DNA from 4 places in the Paenibacillus sp. FSL R7-0312 genome. Region 4 is predicted to be linked to each of the others. Evidence: predicted binding sites of a transcription regulator. Region 4 holds the regulator's gene; each other region holds the start of a gene.

Region 1 (5,177 bases), 2.9 Mb from region 4:
TGATGCTGATGCAGCAGCTGTACAAGCATGTCCATATGGTGTGTGTGGCTTTGAATCTGCTGTACACAGATTCCTTGCACCGTGGAGTTTTGAGTGGTTCCGGCTGTAGCGGCCAGCTGCTTAATCAGCAAATCCTCGTTGGAAATGGAATCAGCGATATATTCCAGTTCTTTTCCGCTTAGTGCCTGCATTTGGTTCGATTGCATGTTCGGTAATCCCTCCTTCTGGATGTTCAAGCGTTCCTTAGTATGCCGCAGAGCGGAATTCTTTATGTGCCAAAAAGCGCAAAGGTGCCTTCAGCAAAATTGATTCATCACCGTTATACCAGCGCATGAGCGGCTGAACATTTGCAAATAATACCCTATCGTTATCATACAAAGGAGCGACCAAACCATGAAACTCAACAGCGGGCAACTGCCCTGGGAGAATACTCTGCCTCATCCGCCGGTTTATCCGGTACTTGAAGGAGATATCACCTGCGACTGTCTCATTATAGGCGGCGGTATGGGCGGAGCGATAATGTCCTACCGCATGTCCCTCAGCGGAGCAGATACAGTCCTCATCGACAAAAGAGCGGTAGGCAGCGGAAGCTCCCACGCCAATACGGGACTGCTGCAAATCGCGAATGACAAATCGCTGACCGCCTGCATGAATACCTTCGGGGAAGAGAACGGCGTGCTGTTCTACAAGCTGTGTCAGCAGGGCGTCCGCTCCATTCTCGAATTGCCGGGCAAGCTGGACATCGATCCGCAGATCATCGCCCGCAGCAGTCTGCTGTATGCCAGCGTTCCTGAAGATGTACCCGCTCTGCGGCTGGAGCATGAGAACCTGACACGGCACGGATTTGATTCAGAGTTCTGGGATGAAGAAACCATCCGCTCGCATTATTCCTTCTCCAAACCGGCTGCGCTCTTCTCCAGGGGAGATGCCGAGACTAATCCGCTGCGAACCGTGCACAGTCTGATTGACAAAGCGCATTCCGGCGGAGTCCGCGTCTACGAGCATACCCAAGCCCTTAATTATGAATATAGTGCTGACGGCGTAGTCTGCCACACGGAGAATGGCCGGATCATTGCGAAGAATGTTGTGTTTGCCATGGGGTATGAAACCCAGGATATGAAAAAGGACCGGGGTGCGGAGCTGATCAATACCTACGCTATTATGACCAAGCCTGTTCTGAACTTTCTAAAGTGGTATGAACATAGTCTGCTCTGGGAAACCGCGCGGCCCTATTTGTACTTCCGGACCACTCCGGACGGCCGGATCATTGCCGGAGGCAAGGATGAGCAGCTCACCAGTCCGGAGCGCCGCGATGTTCGTGTGCTCTCCCAGAGCCAGCGACTGCTGGAGGAGCTTGTCGCCCTGTTCCCGGAGCTTCAGGGAATAGAAGCCGAATATTCCTGGGGAGCGGTCTTCGGCTCCACCCGTGACGGATTGCCTTATATAGGGCCGCATCCGGAGTACCCGCACTGCTATTTCATTGAAGGCTACGGGGGCAATGGAACCGTCTACAGCATGATCGCGGCCGAACTTCTCTCAGATACTCTTGCCGGCAAGGTACGCCCCGAGCTGGAGCTGTTTTCACTAACCCGTACAGCGAAGCCTTCGCCGTCCCCGGCAATCCAGGCGTAACCAGCATAGAGCATAGCTAAGGGAGCCTTGCTGCTTCCGGCGGGAGCAGCAAAAGGCACATGCAAAAAGGGATGTCCGCGAGCCTGATGGCTGCGGAGCATCCCTTTTTATGATAAACCCGATAATATGGAATAATAGCTTATTGCGCTTTTACAAATTCAGCAGATTTGATCCCTGCCTGGCGTCCGAAAATAATGATCTCGGCTACAGAGTTCCCGCCGATCCGGTTCTGGCCGTGTAATCCGCCGACTACCTCGCCTGCTGCAAAAAGTCCAGTGATCGCTTTGCCGTCTTTGTTCAAGACCTCTGTATTGGTGTTAATCACCACACCGCCCATGGTGTAGTGAATTCCCGGGCCGATTTGAATCGCATAGTACGGTGCGCCGGATAGATCATTGTCCATACCTGTAGTTCTGCCGAATTCCGCATCCGACTTATTCTTCACTGCGCTGTTCCAGGTATCTATGGTCGTTTTCAGCTGATCTGCCGGAACATTCATTTGTTCTGCCAGCGCCCGGGTGGTATCCGCTGTTTTGACAACACCCATCTTGATGTACTGGTCCACCGCTTTGACACGGGACTTCACACCGGAATCAAATACCAGATAAGCGGATTTCTCTGGAAGCTTATTGATGGAAGCCGTCACTTTATCGCGGGTATCCATTTCATTACCGAAACGTTTGCCGGTGCTTGAGACAAGGATTGCGCCTTCGCCCCGCACAGCTTCACCGATCAGGTAGGATTTCTCCTGCTGTACTGTCGGGTGAACCTGGATCTGATCCATATCCACCGTTGTGCCGCCAACCTTCTCAATCATCTTGATGCCGTCGCCGGTGCTGCCGATCTGATTCGTGGTTACTAATCCTTCCAGATCAGGTCTAACCTCGGAGATCAATTCCTTGTTCGCACCGAAACCGCCGGTTGTAACAATAACTGCTGCTCCAGTAATCAATTTCTCATCGGCCTGGTTAAACAGCACCTTGACACCGTTCACCTTGCCATCTTGCACTGTAAGTTCCTTCACGTCCGCATTAACGAACAATGGAATCCCTTGCTCTTGTACATTTCTTACGAGTCCTGCAACCAGATATTGACCGACTGCTGAACCGTCTTCGGGACGGTGGGTACGCTTCTCTTTCATTCCGCCGGTAATCGTAATATTGTTCAAACGGATTCCAATTGAATCCAGCCAGTCAATGGCACTTGCGGAATTATCCACGAAGAAACGGAGCAATTCCTTGTTATTCGTGTCGTGACCGCCTTTTAGCGTCTCTTCATAGAACAGATCATTGGTGTCCTCGATGCCCTGCTCCTTCTGGAACTTCGTATGCGAAGCGTTCATACCCGAAGAGGATTTGGTAGTATTACCGCCGGCAACCGGCATTTTCTCGAGAATAACCGGGTTCATGCCGTTAGCCTTGGCTTCCAGCGCTGCCGACATTCCGGCACCGCCTGCGCCGACAATGATGATATCATATTTATCTTTTAACTGATCGTACGGTGTATAGCTCGCTTCGGATGCTCCCGATACGGCTTCGGCTGTCTCTTTAGGTGCAGTGGTTGCTGCAGGCTCTGTGGTTGCGCTGTTCTTACCCTTGCTCTCATTGACACTGCCGCCCGCATTGTTGTTACCGCAGCCTGCGATAACCAGCATAACGGAAAGAACGAGTATAAGAGTCGCTGCAAATCTCTTTTTCATAGTAATGCTTGCCCCCTTGTGCATATTTTCACAATTAGCATAGCGGCAAAAGGGCTGTCCTTGGAAGCTTACGTAATTAAAGAAATCATTAAGTAACTAAAGTAAGTGAATTTGCGTACGGAAGTTTATAGTTTTATAATTGGGACTTACACATTCGTATGAGTAGGAGGAACTGAACCATGGACAAAAGCAAAAAATATGTGCTTACCGGCGCCATCCTGACCGCAGCTGGTGTTTCTCTAATGACCTATACAGCAAACCGTTACACTTCCTTCAACAAAGTGGTGTCCAGAACCATCCGGCTGGAGGATATCGCCTCCCTTGAAATCACCCGTCTGTCCTCTGTTCCCGGTGAACAGAAGGATATTGTGGTTACGGAGCCTGAGGCCATCAAACAAATATGTGATGATTTCGCCGACGTCCGGTTAATGAAATCAGCGCGGAATGTAAGCACAGACAACAAATACAGCTATTATATTACCATCGTACAGGCTGACCGGAAGCAGCGGTTTGATATCATTCTCAAAGGCGGGCAGCATATGATAATTTACGATAATGATATGAACAATCCGCATTTGAAAGCTTATAAAATTATGGGTTCCTTCCATCCGCAGGCATTGAAGCTGGCTTTTGCTTAAAACCGCAAGGCGTAGCGTAAATCATCCCCGGAAGCATAGAAGACATTACCTATGAAGTCATGGCCGGAGGAGTCCGGACATGACTTCATAATATTTTAGGGCCGCTTTAAGCCAGATAGCCAATCTCCGCTTCATCCCTGGAAGGCACTTCGCCGGCAAGCTGCTTCAGCAGCTTCTTCATCATGACCGAAGCCTTCACCTTGGTATGGAGACACGGTGAAAGCTCCATCTCATAGTCCCCCTGCTTAATAGCCTCCTTCAATTCCTCAACTGTAGAGCAGGATACATGTAGCCGGTTTATTACGCTGCCATACTGCAGGCATTGATGACTGTCACTGCCGGCAACCACAGGAACGCCAATCTTCTCTGCAAATGGCGTAATCAGGTTCTTGTAGGCTTCAGCCCCCTGCACGTAAATATCTTTAGCATTGAAATCAAACGCATCCAGCCGCTTAAGCAGCTGAAGGTCTAAATGATGAAGTGGAGTAGAGGTGCGGAACGGATGGGCCCCTATTTTCCACAGATTGAATTCATCCGCCAGATCCAGCAGTCTTTTGAAAGGAATAAAGCTACACTGAGCAGTGTAATCTTCCAGCAAAGAACGGACAGCAAGAACATTCTCCTTAAGCCCGATCAGCAAGATGTGGCCTGTCTCGGCAATATCCACTTCCATTCCCGGAAACAGCTTCAGCCCGTCCACATCATAGTAATGTCCGTTATACGGATACATCTGATCCAGTGCCTCGTACATTGCGAAGAAATTAGAAGTATTAAAATGCTCTGTCAAAGCGGCTGCCTGCAGTCCGTTCACTTTAGCTTCCGACATCATTTCTGCGAAATACGCCGGGGAAAATGCTGATTTCTTAGACAATTTTCCGTGTGTGTGCAGATCAATATTCATATAGGTTAGGCTCCTTTTAAGTTTGCAGATTAGGTTAATACACCAGCTCAGGGTACAGGGTTCCAAACCAGAACAGCAGTATAATGTAAATCGTTGAACCGGATAAAAAAGCCCAGTCCGGCCTCTTCATCCGCAAATAGGACAGCTTGATCTTCTTCACCTTCGGATTGCTGAGACCGTAGCTGAATCCACGTGTCTCCAGTGCTTCAATCGTGGTTCGCGACCGTTTGGCTGTATTGAGCATGAGCGGGTAGAAGACCAGCACCACAATCCGCAAATAATACGCAACTGTTCTCCAGTAGAACAC
Region 2 (5,177 bases), 3.9 Mb from region 4:
CCGCAAAAAAGAGCAAGCCGGCGGAAACTCCCGCAGCTTGCTCTTTTGCATTCAAACCCTTCGGATCACCGTTTATCCTTCCAGAAATTCACCGGCTCCATATCTTTCGTAATGACTTGGAAGGTGTAGCCTTCCTTCTTAAGCGCTTCTAGCAGACGCGGCAGCACCTTGAGGGTGGCCTTCTGATCATGCATTAGAATAACCGGATTCGTCTTCGACTTCTTCAGCGTGCGAACCTGCCCCATTACTGTATTGTAGATCTTGTCACTGTCCTCTTTGTATCTCCAGTCATTCGAGTCCACATTCCAGTCCCAGAGATGATAGCCTTGTCCAAGCACCTTATCCCGGAAAGACTTGGTGAAATAGGGCTTGCTGCCATAAGGCGGCCGGATTAGCGATGTAGTAGCGCCCGTCAGTTTCTTGAGGACAGCATTGTCACCCGACATTTCCGCAAGCGCCGCAGCCGGGGAAGCGTAGAATTTCTCCTTACGGTGTGTCATGCCATGAAGCCCCAGGCCGTAGTCTTCCTTCACAATCCGCTTCACCTGGTTAGGATATTTGCTCATGTTATTTCCCAGCATGAAGAAGGTTGCCTGCACCTCATACTTACTTAAGATATCCAGCAGTTGGGAAGTCGTCGCCGACGGCCCGTCATCAAAAGTAAGATACACGGTTTGTCCCGGCTTGCCGGGTTCAGCGGATGGTTCAGGCTCCGCCGGGGCTGTCTCCACAGGTTTCAGTTCAGCTGCATACTTGGTGACATAGGCTTCATCTGTAAGTCCGGCTGAGCCGTCCTTCACCCGGAGTAAATATTTATCCCCCGCAAAGGATATGATATACCCAAGATACCCGCTTACTTTCAGCGGAACCATAAGTTTACCGTCCTGCAAAAAAGTGCTCACAGGCACCACTGTACCATCTTTGAGCACAGCGCCGGCATCGCCCTGCAAAGTCAGCGACCCGGAGCCGCCCGACACCAGAACTCCGTCGGTTAGACCGGTAAGCGTCCATTTTAATTCATCGGCCAGAGCACGCAGCGGGACATAATAAGTGCCTTTTACAGACACGGCTTCTATACCGCTCAATTTATCGTTGATCCCGAGCTTCAGTACATTAGTCTTACCTTCAGCGTTAGCAGGGATCTGTACAAGACCCGTAACCAGGAATAAAGAGAGGAATAACAGCATTATTTTTTTAATGGGCACAGCAGCAATCTCCAATCTATGTATATTTGTCTATTACTTTATCACACATAGATATAACGTAATTTGAGAGATTGTAACCGCAAGCTAAAATATTGTCACCCTTTTTGCAATGATAAAATGAATATTCAGCTTTTTTTCTGAAATACGACAATTCTCATCGAATGCTGTCACAGCAGGCCATAAGCGGTTCACTCACGTGTTTTTGACCCAAAATAATTGTGACAATATTAATAACAAATATGCAATCTTGAACAAAGTTTGAACAACCTTAAAATTAGCTTAAACTGCGCCGCTACAGTGATCTTTATCATACCCTTAAGTAGTTGTAACAATTTGATCACACATATTTAACTTGTTCGCCATTTTTAAGGACTTTTTTATCTATTTATACAAAATATGTATTTTGCATTATGGGTAAGTAATTCTTACTATAGATACAGGTTAAGTAGTACGCCCGTTTAATGAACGGCGAATGAAAAGTAGTATTGAAGGAAGGAGTTCTATATGAAAAAAAAGGGACCGTTATACGCTTTGTTTCTAAGCCTGATCCTTCTCCTGCCGGGATGCAGCTCGATCGCTGTTCTGAACCCGAAGGGGCCGTCTGCAAGGACGTTATCGGATACCATCATTCTCTCCATTGTTGTAATGCTTGGTGTTCTGGCAGTTGTCTACATCTTATATATCTTTGTACTGGTTAAGTACCGGGCGAAGAAGAGTAACGAGGGTTACATTCCTGAACACGAGGAGGGCAACAAGGTACTTGAAGCGATCTGGATTATTATCCCGATCATTATCGTCGCCTTCCTGTCAGTTGTAACCGTCAAGACAACTACCGAAGTCGAGAACGTGGCCGCGGACTATAAAGATCAGACACCGCTGGTCATTTACGCTTCATCCTCCAACTGGAAATGGCATTTCAGCTATCCGGAGGAAGGCATTGAAACGGTTAACTACGTGAATATGCCTGTGCATCGTGCAGTTGAATTCAGAATGTACTCATTCGGCACCATTACCAGCCTATGGATTCCACAGCTTGCCGGACAAAAGTACGCCATGAGTGACATGCTCACCACGCTTCACCTGTCAGCTGATACCGAAGGCTCTTATATTGGAAAGAATGCCAACTTCAGCGGTAAAGGCTTTGCCCACATGGAATTTGAAGCGCTTGTTATGAGCAGCAAGGATTACGACGAATGGGTGAATGACGTCAAGGAAACCGCGCCAGAGCTTACAGAGGATGAATTCAAAGGCCTGCTCGCCACGGACTTCCTCGGACGTAAAACCTATTCCTCGACCCACTTAGAGTTCAGTCCTCCCCCTGGAGACCACAGTGAACACATGAGTGGTAACGGAAGTGAAATGGACATGGACAACGGCAGTGAGGAGCATCAGGATAACAAAGAAATCCATCCTTCTCCTGTGCCGTCCAGCGGAACCGAATTTGACAGCGAACCTGATCCGGAAGTCGAACAGCCGCTGCCAAGCTCACCCGTAGATGCCGAGACTCATGAAGGCAACTAGCTCTGCAAGAGCTTAACGTAACACACTGAAAGGAGCCACCCTAATGGATTTAGACAAATTTAAGGTTCACGGCGAACCCTTGATATACGGAGCCATGGTCAGCATCGCACTTGCCACCATCGGGATTCTCGTCGGGCTTACCTATTTCAAGAAATGGGGATACCTCTGGCGTGAATGGCTTACTACTGTAGATCACAAAAAAATCGGTGTCATGTATATCCTCGCGGCGCTGCTCATGCTGTTCCGCGGCGGTGTGGACGCGATGATGATGCGTCTGCAGACGGCCGCGCCGGAAATGAAATTCCTCGATGCGCAGCATTACAATGAGGTATTTACCACGCATGGTCTAATCATGATCCTGTTCATGGCCATGCCGTTCATCATCGGTCTGATGAATGTGATCATACCGCTGCAGATCGGCGCGCGTGACGTCGCGTTCCCGCGGCTTAACGCCGTCAGCTTCTGGCTCTTCTTCATGGGGGCCATGCTGCTGAACATTTCCTTCGTTATCGGCGGATCGCCGGATGCCGGATGGTCAGCCTACTTCCCGCTGGCAAGTCTTGAATTCAGCCCGACAGTCGGTAACAACTACTACTCCCTGGCCCTGCAGATTTCCGGTATCGGGACGCTGATTACAGGGGTCAACTTTATTGTAACGATTCTCAAAATGCGTGCACCGGGCATGAAGCTGATGAAGATGCCGATGTTCACCTGGTCCGTACTCATCACCAACGTCATTATCGTCTTCGCCTTCCCGGTACTTACTGTTGCGCTTGCGCTGATGATGTTCGACCGCCTGTTCGGCTCCCAGTTCTTCACGATGGCCAACGGCGGGATGGATATGCTCTGGGCCAATCTGTTCTGGGTATGGGGTCATCCGGAGGTCTATATCGTTATTCTGCCGGCCTTCGGTATTTATAGCGAAATTATTGCGACCTTCTCCAAAAAGAACCTGTACGGATATACCTCCATGGTATTCAGTATGCTGATTATCTCGCTCCTGTCCTTCCTCGTATGGGCTCACCATTTCTATACGATGGGTCAAGGCGCCATGGTCAACAGCTTCTTCTCGATTACCACAATGGCCATTGCCGTACCTACAGGGGTTAAAATATTCAACTGGCTGTTCACCCTGCGAAAAGGCAGGATTACCTTCACAACGCCAATGCTGTATACGCTCGCCTTTATTCCGATTTTCACCATCGGCGGGGTAACGGGTGTCATGCTCGCAATGGCCAGTGCCGATTACCAGTATCACAACACGATGTTCCTTGTGGCGCATTTCCACTATGTGCTCATTCCGGGTGCCGTGTTCGCCGTCATCGCCGGATTCCATTACTGGTTCCCTAAAGTGTTCGGTTTCCGCCTGAACGAACGGCTCGGTAAGCATTCCTTCTGGTGGATCGTGATTTCCTTCAACGTAACCTTCTTCCCGCTGTTCTTCCTGGGTCTGATGGGAATGACACGCCGGACGTATACCTATTCCGAGGAGTCAGGCTTTGGTCCGCTTAATATGCTGTCCTTCGTAGGGGCAGTCGGCCTGGCTATCGGATTCCTGCTGCTGGTCTACAATATTTACTGGAGCACACGTTATATGCCTAGAGACACAACAAGTGATCCATGGGATGGACGGACACTTGAATGGGCTACACATAGCCCGATGCCGATCTACAACTTCGCCATTGTACCTACTGTGCAGACCCGCGATGCCTTGTGGTCCGCGAAGCAGGACAATATTCCGCTCTATGATGACACAAAAATAACCAAGATCCATATGCCTAGCAATACCGGCAAGCCGTTCATTCTGGGCGTAATCTTCTTCATCCTGGGATTCGCCCTGGTATTCAGCCTATGGATTCCGGCTATCCTCTCGGGTATCGGTGTCATTGTCATGCTGGCCTTCATGTCCTTCGACCGTGACCACGGCTACTATATTTCGGCTGAAGAGGTTATCGCTACAGAAAAGAAATTGAAGCGGGGTGAGATTGTATGAAAATAGATGCATCCAAGCCGCTCGAATATTCAACGGAAGAGAACAGTAACAAGATCTTCGGCTTCTGGGTCTTTCTCGGAGCTGAAATCCCTCTCTTCGCTACATTGTTTACTGTATATTTCGTAATGGTCAACCGTTTCGCCAGCGGCCCGAGCGGCAGCGAGCTATTTGAAATCGGCCCTGTGCTGGTTGAAACCTTCCTGCTGCTGTCGAGCTCATTCACAATAGGTCTGGCTATCCATGCCATGCGGCATGGTTATAAGAAAGCGATGATGGTCTTCATGGCCCTTACGCTGCTTATGGGCCTCGGCTTTATCGGTATTGAAATCGATGAGTTCTTCACTTACGTGCATGAGGGTGCGACACTGCAAACCAGCGGTTTCCTCTCCAGTCTGTTCGTACTGCTCGGAACGCATGGTGCCCACGTCAGCTTCGGCTTCCTGTGGGGAGCGGGAATC
Region 3 (5,177 bases), 2.3 Mb from region 4:
GGCAGCCAAACGCAGTCTGGCTGTGATTGACAGGCTGGGCCTGCACCAGCTTCAGGTCTGTATGGCCAAAACGCCATATTCCTTCTCTGATCAGCCGAGGCTGCTTGGAGCACCGGAAGGCTTCACCATGGGTGTCCGGGATATTACGCTGTCCCTTGGCGCAGGATTTGCTGTAGTCATCACAGGGAACATTGTCACAATGCCGGGACTTCCCGCCAAACCGGCCGCAGAAGGTCTCCTGGTTGATGAAGATGGTGTGATTTCCGGTTTGGAATAAAAGGTTTTTTGGCCGCAGACAGGCGGCAGCCATCCATTAGATAGAGCCTCACTTGTTCCGCAGAAGGTTGCGGTGAAGTGGGGCTTTTTTTGCTACACAGATTTGAATGTATACAGTTCCGCACCGTAACGCTGCTTCCTGCTGCTTCCTGCTGCTGACAGACATAATGTTCTACTGGCGGGGAAAACTAATGCAAGACGAAAAGAAAACCCGTGCAGATAATTAAAAATTGAAATTGTGAACAATGTGAGAAAATTCACAAAAGTGCTTGTAATGTGATAAATATCACAATATAATCAGTATATAAAGTGAAATTAATCACAAAAACAGAGAAACAGGCTTGTAAATTGGAGGAGGAAGAAATCATGAAAGTAGCAGTCATTGGATGTACACACGCCGGAACCGCCGCAATTGTTAATACCGCACAGCTGTACCCGGATGCCCAGATTACGGTTTATGAGCGCAATGATAACATATCGTTCTTGTCTTGCGGCATTGCGCTTTACGTAGGGGGAGTCGTCAAGGACCCGCAGGGATTGTTCTATTCTTCCCCGGAACAGCTTGCAGCACTGGGTGTGCAAACGAAGATGCGCCATGAAGTGACGAATGTGGATACCGCCCGCAAAACCTTGACGGCCCGCAACCTCGCTACAGGCGAAGAATTTGAAGATACGTACGACAAGCTGATTATGACAACAGGCTCATGGCCGATTGTGCCTAAGCTGGAAGGTATAGAGCTGGAGGGGATTCTGCTCTCGAAGAATTATAATCACTCCAACACCATTATTGAACAAGCACAGAAGGTGAAAAGAATTACTGTAGTCGGAGCCGGTTATATCGGCGTTGAGCTGGTTGAAGCTTTTCAGATGAACGGCAAGGAAGTTACCCTGATCGACGGGGAAGACCGCATTCTGAGCAAATATCTGGATGAGGAATTTACGGCTCCGATTCAACAATCTCTTGAAGAGCACGGCATCAAGCTTGCGCTTGGAGAAAAGGTTGCAGCATTCGCCGGAGAGAACGGCAAAGTGACTAAGGTCATTACAAGCAAGGGAGAGCATGAAACCGATCTGGTCATTCTCTGCATCGGCTTCCGTCCGAATACAGAGCTGCTCAAGGGTCAAGTCGATATGCTTCCGAACGGCGCGATTATGGTCAACGATTACATGCAGACCAGCCTGCCGGATGTATATGCCGCTGGTGACAGCTGTGCGATTCATTACAACCCGACCGGCAAACATGCTTATATTCCGCTCGCCACGAACGCTGTACGCATGGGGACCCTGGTAGCACGCAATCTGGTCTCGAACACGATTCCTTATATGGGCACGCAGGGAACATCAGGCATCAAGATTTATGAAGACAATATTGCCGGTACCGGACTTACCGAGGATGCCGCCAAAGCCGAGGGTATGGATGCTGAAAGTGTAATGCTGATTGACAACTACCGTCCGGAGTTTATGCCGACATTCGAGCAGGTTCAGGTAAAAGTCGTATTCGAACGTGCGACCCGCCGCATTCTTGGGGCACAGATTATGTCCAAGATGGATCTGACGCAGTCGATCAATACCATATCGGTTTGTATTCAGAATAAAATGACCGTGGACCAGCTGGCCTTCATTGATTTCTTCTTCCAGCCGCACTACAACAAGCCTTGGAACTTCCTGAACACTGCAGGACTTCAGGCACTGCCCAAGACAGTTGCCGTTAAAGAACCAGTACACGTCTAAACCCCATGATATTGCGGGGCCCGTTAAGGGCTCCTTTTTTTGTGGTTATAACTATTAATTCCGGGTCCGAACGAGAAAAATATTCCGCCGCCTAAGCTTTTATGGTAAATTTGACATGTCAGTGAAAACTTTCACTTAGGTTTTCCGAGAGTGATTTTTATCACGTTAATGTGATTGTGATCACGTTACAATGGCATAAAGGAACAAATTTTAAGTAAATAGAAGGGGATAGGAATCATGGCTTATAACAAACCGCAGGGGATCGCCGAAGTAACGGTAGAGAACGGAGTCAAGAAAGCGCACAATCCGCTCAGCACTGTACTTATTCTCGGTTTCCTGGGAGGAGCGTTTATCGCGCTCGGATTTTTGCTGGATATTCGTGTCATTGCCGGTGCGCCTGCCGAGTGGGGGTCTATCGCTAACTTCATCGGAGCTGCGGTATTCCCGGTAGGGCTTATACTGGTGCTGCTTGCCGGAGGCGAGCTGCTGACAGGCAACATGATGGCGGTGCCGCTTGCTTTTATTGCGAAGAAGATTTCGTTCTGGGAAGTGATTAAGAACCTGGTGCTGATTACACTCAGCAACCTGGCAGGTGCCTTGTTCGTTGCTTATTTCTTCGGTCATGTCGTTGGCCTTACATCGGACGGGGTGTATCTGGAGAAGCTGGTAAGTATGGCTGAGCATAAGATCGATGCGACCTTCCTGCAGGCCTTTATCTCCGGGATCGGCTGTAACTGGCTCGTGGCGCTGGCCGTGTGGCTCTCCTATGGAGCAGATAATTTCAGCGGCAAAATCCTCGGTATCTGGTTCCCGACAATGGCGTTTGTAGCCATCGGCTTCCAGCACGTTGTAGCTAACATGTTCCTTATCCCTGCTGCCATCTTCGAAGGACATTTCACTTGGGCGCAGTATTTCGCCAACTTTGCCCCGGTATGGCTGGGCAATCTTACGGGCGGCGCAATCTTCGTCGCAGCGGCTTACTGGATGGCTTACCTGCGTAAGGAGCCGGCAGCTGTAACGGCTGTTGAAGGAATCTCCGCTGCAGGTGTGAAGAAACACGCATAATTCATAATCCCCCGGTGATGACCGGCATTTCAATAGTTTGGCCCAAGCACTTCCTGGTTTCTCGGCATCCTGTTTATGGGAATCGCAGAGAGACAGGAAGTGTTTTTTTGTAAATATAAGAATTTATATGTTTCACACGATAACTTATCCTTCTATTTCTCGCTGAAACGGATACCGTCCTCTTAAGGACGGCTTAGCCGTTTCTACTTGTAACCCCGGACTCTGCCCTGGAATAACTTCAGGGCAAAACAAAATTCGCCGTGCATATCCGACTCGGGGGAACGAAATCGGATTCACGGCGAATAAATAGGGAGTGTTTCATATGCACTATTACCCCGGCCTGCGGGGAACGAATCAGGTCATATCCACCTATTTTCTTTACGTGCAGAAGATGAGGTTATAGAATATAAACAGCACTTCAAGCGTGAAGTGATTGGGAATTTCGCGACAGTGAATTCATTGATGCTATGCGATAAAGCATTAACGCAGGAACTTGCCCTTCCTCCTGTTTTCAGATGATACTGGATGGATTAATGACACCTATGTTACAGGGGATGAAAGACAAGTTATGAGATTTTTGCAGGCCTATCCGAAGGAAGTCAAAGTATTCTTGATTGCCAGTCTCATTAATGCAACCGGCAGCGCGCTGATGTGGCCGCTGGTTACGATGTATGTATTTGATGAGCTGGGACGCAGTATGAAAGATGCGGGAATTGTTCTGCTGGTCCAATCCCTCGGGGGGATTGCCGGGCAATTGCTGGGCGGATCTTTGTATCACAAGGTAGGGGTAAACCGCCTGATTGTCGGAGCACTGGCCATGAACGCGCTGACCCTGTTTGCTCTTCCGTGGGCAAGCGGCAGCTGGAGTATATTCATTATAGTTATGGGCCTGATGGGTTTGTTCAACTCCCTGTCTCTCCCGGCTATTCAGGCCTTTATCGGCTTCCGGTTCGCGGAGCAGCGCGGAGAGCTGTTCAATATCGTCTATGTCTCGAACAATATCGGGGTAGCACTGGGTACCGCACTTAGCGGATTCCTGGGCAATTATATGCTGAGCTTTGTGCTGAACGGCGTGACTTCGGCGGTGTTTGCCGGATTCTTCTTTGTCTATCTGCGCAGGGTGGGGGCAGCGCCACCGACGTCTCACGAGAAAATACAGAAGAAACACCCGCAGGGGGAAGCATCAGGCTGGAAGCTGCTGGGGTATACGCGGATTTATCTGTACATGGCTATTGGCTCGATGTTTCTGCTGATCGGCAATTCGATCTGGAATACCGGAGTATCGCCGTTTATTATTTCAGAGGGCTGGTCGAAGCAGTTATACGGCTTCCTCTGGACGCTGAACGGCGTACTTATCTTTGCCGCTCAGCCGCTGGTCAGTTTGATCAAACGCTGGTTCGCAGGGACTTCTACTGCGCAGATGACAGCAAGCGCCGTATTCTATCTGGGCGGGTATGCGGTCATACTGTTCATGCCGAGCTACCCGGGCATGCTGCTGGCGATGGTGCTGGCTACACTGGGTGAAATGCTGATCTCGCCGGCCATGCCATCCTTCATCTCGGAGCATGCCCAGCGCAGTGCGCCCTTCTATCTCGGGCTTAGCGGCGGTATCGGCGCGGTCGGCCGGGTTATCGGCCCGTATCTGATGGGGATTCAATTCGACAGAGGGGGCCTTGCGCCGACAGGCTGGCTGGCCTGCGGGATGGCGGTTCTGTCCGTGGGATTCTTCGCGGTCCATGCCTACGTTAACCGCGGGACCGTGAAGCCCCGGAGCAATACTGCATAAACGGCTGCGCTGTAACTAATCCTTTTATTATCTGCTTAGTAAGGCAAGGGGTGTAAAGGTTATGCAACAACTAAACAGGGATTCGGCTTTCACTATCCGTCCCTCTGAAATCAGGGATGCCCGTGAGCTGATCATTCTCGATAATATGATCTGGACAGAGGAGACAACACCCGGTCCGCTGATGTGGCGCTCCCGGGAGGATTATCTGCTGCATGCACCGCCCGGTTCCCAGCTTGTAGCCTTGCAGGACGGGGAGCTATGCGGGTATGTCGGCTTCGGCTGTCCCAGCGGAATGGAGAGCAACCGCCATGTATGCGAG
Region 4 (5,177 bases):
ACTCAGCTCAGGGAACTGTTCTTCGATAAGAAGAAGAGTATCATCCTGACATCGGCTACCTTGTCTGTGGATAAGTCATTCCAGTTCATGATCGATAATCTCGGTCTTGGTGAGGCTGCAGAGCAGGGACGTCTACAGACAGCTCTGCTTCCGTCACCGTTCAAATACCGTGAGCAGGCACTGCTTGTCATTCCACGTGACTTCCCTAGTGTCAAGGGAAGCATTGGGGATGCCCGCTTTGTGGACACACTGGTTCATTCTCTGGCAGAAACTGCTGTGGCTACCCGCGGGCGGATGCTGGTGCTGTTCACCTCCTACAAGATGCTGCGCCAGGTCTATGATCCGCTGAAAGAAGCCCTGACTTCGCAGGATATCGCGGTGCTTGGACAAGGCGTAGAAGGCGGTAGCCGGAGCAAGCTGATCCGTCGGTTCCAGGACAGCTCGGCGTCAGTCTTGCTGGGGACGAGCAGCTTCTGGGAAGGTGTAGACATTCCCGGGGAAGCTCTGACCTGTCTGGCTATTGTCAGACTGCCGTTCCAGCCGCCCAATCATCCGCTGGCTGAAGCGAAGTCTGAGCTGCTTCAGGCACAGAAGAAGAATCCGTTCATGAAGCTGTCCGTCCCGCAGGCCGTAATCCGCTTCAAGCAAGGCTTCGGGCGGTTGGTCCGCACCGCGCAGGACCGCGGAATCGTTATTGTATATGATACCAGGGTAATCGAATCTTATTATGGGAAGTATTTCCTGTATTCGCTGCCCGGACCCAAGATGGAGCATATGCTGACGGATCAGATCGTTCCGCGGATTGCAGAATGGCTTGAAGATGGCGGGGTTTAATAATCCGTCGCCGGCTGATATTATGTATAAGTAATTATTGTTCTGAAGTCCCGCGCTCCACGGCTCCTGCCTAAACGGGCAGGCCTGGAGCACGGTTCCTATAACCGGCTTAACAGCAGTGAAGCTATGCTATCAAAACTAAGCGTATGCTTACGAAGCAAGTTTTGTGAAGTTGAATCAAGCAGCATATGCTATCAAAACTTTAGGAGGAGAAAACATGAAATCGGATAAAATATCAGAGGCCGTTGTTCGCAGACTCCCAGTGTACCTGCGTTTCCTGAACGATCTCCAAAAACGTGAAATCTCAACAGTTTCTTCTCAGGAGCTGGGACAGAAGCTTGATCTCAACCCCGCCCAGATCCGCAAGGACCTGGCTTATTTTGGTGATTTCGGCAGAAAGGGCATTGGTTATGATGTCTCTTATCTGATTGAGAAGATCCGGCATATTCTGAAGCTGGACCAGCAGATTAATGTAGCTCTGGTAGGTGCAGGTAATCTCGGCCACGCCTTGTCGAATTACAATGCCTACTTGAAGGATACGATGAAGATTACAGCTGTATTTGATGCTTATGAGCCTAAGGTAGGCCAGCAGATCAACTCGCTGACTGTCCAGCCGATGAGTGAGCTGGGGGATACCATCCGTGCACAGGGCATCCGTATTGGGATTATTACCGTTCCGGACAGTGAAGCACAGAACGTTGCTGACATTCTGGTGGATTCGGGCATTGAGGCGATCCTGAATTTTGCCCCTGTAATTCTTAAGACTCCATCCAATATCCGGATTCATGCCGCCGATTTCACTACGGATTTGCAGAGTCTGGCTTATTATTTGCATGACGGAAAGGACGAAGCTGAAGATGAGCAGCAATAAAACCATTATTAAAGACGGCCGTTTTCTGGTTCCTGGCAGCGATAAGCCGGTGCTGAGCGGTTATATGACCATCGAAAATGATCTGATTACTTACATAGGTGAAGCGAAGCCTGTAATTGAAGAGGATGCCGAGGTTATTGACGGTAGCCGGCTGCTGTTCATGCCGGGTCTCGTCAACACCCACGGCCATGCGGCGATGTCGCTGCTGCGCGGCTACGGCGATGATATGGTGCTGCAGGCTTGGCTGCAGGAAAAAATGTGGCCGATGGAAGAGAAATTCACCGGTGAAGATGTATACTGGGGCACCTCACTATCCGTTCTTGAGATGCTGAAGGGCGGCACTACGACCTTCCTCGATATGTATGATCATATGGACCGGGTTGCTGAGGTTACGGAGCAGTCAGGCATCCGTGCAGTACTTATGCGCGGTGTTATTGGCCTGTGTCCGGAAGAGGTGCAGAACCACAAGCTGGCGGAGGCGATTGCTTTTGCCCGGAACTGGCATGGCAAGGCTGACGGCAGAATTACTGCAATGCTCTCGCCCCATGCGCCTTACACCTGTCCTCCGGAGTTTTTCATGAAGTTTGTTCAGGCGGCACATGATCTTGATCTGCCGATGCACACGCATATGTCCGAAACGCGCCATGAAGTGGAGCAGAATGTGGCCGATTACGGCCTGCGTCCGGTCGCGCATCTGGAGAAGCTGGGAATGTTCACCCGGCCGTCCCTGATCGCCCACGGTGTTCATCTGAACGATGAAGAGATTGAGATTCTGGCCCGCCATAATGTTGGCGTATCTCATAATCCCGGCAGCAACCTGAAGCTGGCGAGCGGAGTAGCCCGTGTTCCTGAGCTGCTTAGAGCAGGAGTTAAGGTATCCCTGGGTACGGACGGCGCGGCAAGCAACAACAATCTTGATATGTTTGAGGAAATGCGGCTGGCCGCGCTGATTCATAAAGGCGTAAGCGGTGATCCAACGGCAGTACCTGCTCCTGAGGCGCTGCTCATGGCGACAGAATATGGTGCACATTCGATTTTCCTGAACCAGGTAGGCCGGCTTGCAGCAGGGATGAAGGCTGACTTCATTGCGATTGATATTGATCAGCCGCATTTGCTGCCGCATACCGACCTCTTGTCCCATGCCGTGTATTCGGCTAGTGCCAAGGATGTGGAACATGTCTGGGTCAACGGTAAACAGGTTGTGAAGCACGGACAATGTCTGACACTCGATGAAGAGGCTATCCGCCGCAAAGCGCAGGAAACGTTCGAAGGACTGCTGAAACGGTAATTTAGGTTATTTGGAAAGGAAGCTGCATGTTGAAGAAGAGGAGAAAATGGCTTCCGCTGGGGATTTCCCTGGTTCTGCTCCTTCTGTTCGGACTAAGCCAGTTTTATGCCTACATTATGAAGGATCAGTGGAACGAGCGGAGTGAAGCCAAAGAGATTGCCAGAGCACGGGCTGGCTTAACTGAGGTATCCAAAGCACAGAAATCCGTCTGGGATGAAAATGCGATTTACTGGGTGCTTACCGGAAAAAATGATGCTGGAACCAAGCTGATGGTTTGGGTCCGCTTTACCAAGGAAGGCCAACCAGCCGGAGGCGAAAATGATTTATATGCGGAGGAGCTCAGCAAAGGGACTTCGGAGGCGCAGATCCGTGATATTATAGCTGCCCAGCTTCCGGGTATTACGATTAAACGGCTGCTGCCGGGAGTGTATAACGGAGAATATGCCTGGCAGCTGTTCTACAAAAAGGACGGCAGGTTCTATTACAGCTTCTATCGCTTCACAGACGGCAGTGCCATCGGTGAAGGGTATAGCCTGCCCAACCGGTAAGCGGCAGCAAGAATGGACTACAGCAGGAGCGGGGGGACAGTTGAACTGTTCTCCCGCTTTTTTAAATGGTTCTTCAAGGGAGAGAACAATCTATAACCATTCTTGGACTTGTAGCCTACTTGGAGCTATGGCTTAATAATAGGGGAGGAATAGATGAATCCATTTCGATGGCTTGACAGCTGGATAGCATCTCAGTATATGCGATGATACATACCGGATTGTCATATCGGAAGTATTCATTCCCGGCATCTGCTTCAACCATAACTGACATTCAGGAGGATCACGAAGTTGGAAATTCTAGCCTATTTAGATCAGGCGGTAACGTTGTTCAAAGAGGAGCTGGGGACAAATTTGTCCGGGATTTATCTGCACGGTTCGCTGGCGATGGGCTGCTTTCATCCGGATAAAAGTGATATTGATCTGCTGATTGTCATACACGACAAGCTGCCTGTAGAGGTCAGCCGGAAACTGGCCAAGAAAGTGATAGCTTATCACGACAGTCTGCCTAACCAGCGCGGGATTGAGCTAACTGTTGTACTGAAGCAATACCTGAAGAACTTTGTACATCCTACTCCTTTTGAGTTTCATTTCTCGGACTTTCATCTGGACCGGTACAGAAAGGATGAGCATTATCTGTGCGGCGGTTATGAGGATAGAGATCTTGCGGCTCAATTTGCCGTAGTCTATCAGCGGGGATTTATTTTGTACGGCGAACCTATCCGCGATGCGTTTCTGCCGGTGGACCGGCAATATTACCTGGATTCTATCCTTGGTGATATTGGGGATGCAGCTCAGCAAATCATAGATTCTCCAGTGTACTACACACTGAATTTGTGCCGGGTGCTGTATTTTGTGCGGGAAGAAGCTGTGTCTTCCAAAAAGGAAGGCGGGGAGTGGGGCCTGCAGCATTTGCCGGCTAAATATCACGGATTGCTTAAGCAATGCCTGGATGAATATAGCGGAGGGATAAGCGGCGGCGGATATGATCATGCGTTATTAATTGATTATGCAGAATACATGGCCGGCGAAATCAGACAGCATCAAGCTAAAGTGTAAATTCAAACTATCGCTGAGTGAAGCGGACTGAGAAGCCCCTATTTCTTCTAAAAAGCTTATTTTGGCATCAAAGCGGACTGAGATTCTGTTATCTTGTTCATTTGAGCCTGAAATGGGTTGTAATCGGTCAATTAACGGAACCTGAGTCCGCTGGGCCCGCAAATCCGCCTAATCTGCACAATTAACGGAACCTGAGTCCGCACCAGCGGCAGACGGATAATGGAAGCGTCGACCCTCACAAAGAGGGTAAAGCCGCTTCAGCTTTGGTCCTGGAGGAATTAATGCGACTCCTAAGTCCATGTCATACAAAAAGAGAGCGCCACAGGCATATATTGCCTAGAGGGCGCTCTTTTTCTGTTACCCTACCAGCAAAGCTAAATCTGTCCACATGTATTGCCGATAAGAAAGATAATCTACTGGATCATCCAGAAATTAGAATCAAAAATTTTAAATATATTCACACTTTTATGTAAAATGGTATATACACTTATGATATACTACTACTTGTATCAAGACATGCTTACGAGCATGTCAGTCTCGGAAGGGCGCTAGACACGCTAGTTTGGTCATTATTATAGAT

Evidence for each region. Region 4 encodes Rex, which represses fermentation and respiration genes when NADH is low (regulators of the CRP and FNR family bind a similar motif). Its sites were predicted from a motif close to TTGTGAAATATTTCACAA; they were not measured.
Region 1: the regulator Rex is predicted to act here: its motif matches at 3,348-3,365, upstream of MKX70_RS30050 (flavocytochrome c).
Region 2: the regulator Rex is predicted to act here: its motif matches at 1,422-1,439, upstream of qoxA (cytochrome aa3 quinol oxidase subunit II).
Region 3: the regulator Rex is predicted to act here: its motif matches at 2,127-2,144, upstream of MKX70_RS07800 (formate/nitrite transporter family protein).

What each region holds. Positions count from the first base shown of each region.
Region 1 is NZ_JBBORE010000001.1:6,920,462-6,925,638, forward strand. It holds gene MKX70_RS30040 (hypothetical protein) at 1-206, opposite strand, end outside; gene MKX70_RS30045 (NAD(P)/FAD-dependent oxidoreductase) at 394-1,632, shown strand; gene MKX70_RS30050 (flavocytochrome c) at 1,772-3,331, opposite strand; gene MKX70_RS30055 (hypothetical protein) at 3,511-3,969, shown strand; gene MKX70_RS30060 (PHP domain-containing protein) at 4,076-4,870, opposite strand; gene MKX70_RS30065 (energy-coupling factor transporter transmembrane component T family protein) at 4,905-5,177, opposite strand, start outside.
Region 2 is NZ_JBBORE010000001.1:195,613-200,789, forward strand. It holds gene MKX70_RS00860 (polysaccharide deacetylase) at 66-1,205, opposite strand; gene qoxA (cytochrome aa3 quinol oxidase subunit II) at 1,710-2,726, shown strand; gene qoxB (cytochrome aa3 quinol oxidase subunit I) at 2,770-4,719, shown strand; gene qoxC (cytochrome aa3 quinol oxidase subunit III) at 4,716-5,177, shown strand, end outside.
Region 3 is NZ_JBBORE010000001.1:1,794,077-1,799,253, forward strand. It holds gene MKX70_RS07790 (formate--tetrahydrofolate ligase) at 1-277, shown strand, start outside; gene MKX70_RS07795 (FAD-dependent oxidoreductase) at 643-2,007, shown strand; gene MKX70_RS07800 (formate/nitrite transporter family protein) at 2,245-3,072, shown strand; gene MKX70_RS07805 (MFS transporter) at 3,641-4,858, shown strand; gene MKX70_RS07810 (GNAT family N-acetyltransferase) at 4,920-5,177, shown strand, end outside.
Region 4 is NZ_JBBORE010000001.1:4,070,032-4,075,208, forward strand. It holds gene dinG (ATP-dependent DNA helicase DinG) at 1-834, shown strand, start outside; gene MKX70_RS17795 (redox-sensing transcriptional repressor Rex) at 1,052-1,705, shown strand; gene MKX70_RS17800 (amidohydrolase) at 1,692-2,993, shown strand; gene MKX70_RS17805 (cell wall elongation regulator TseB-like domain-containing protein) at 3,020-3,541, shown strand; gene MKX70_RS17810 (aminoglycoside adenylyltransferase domain-containing protein) at 3,830-4,597, shown strand.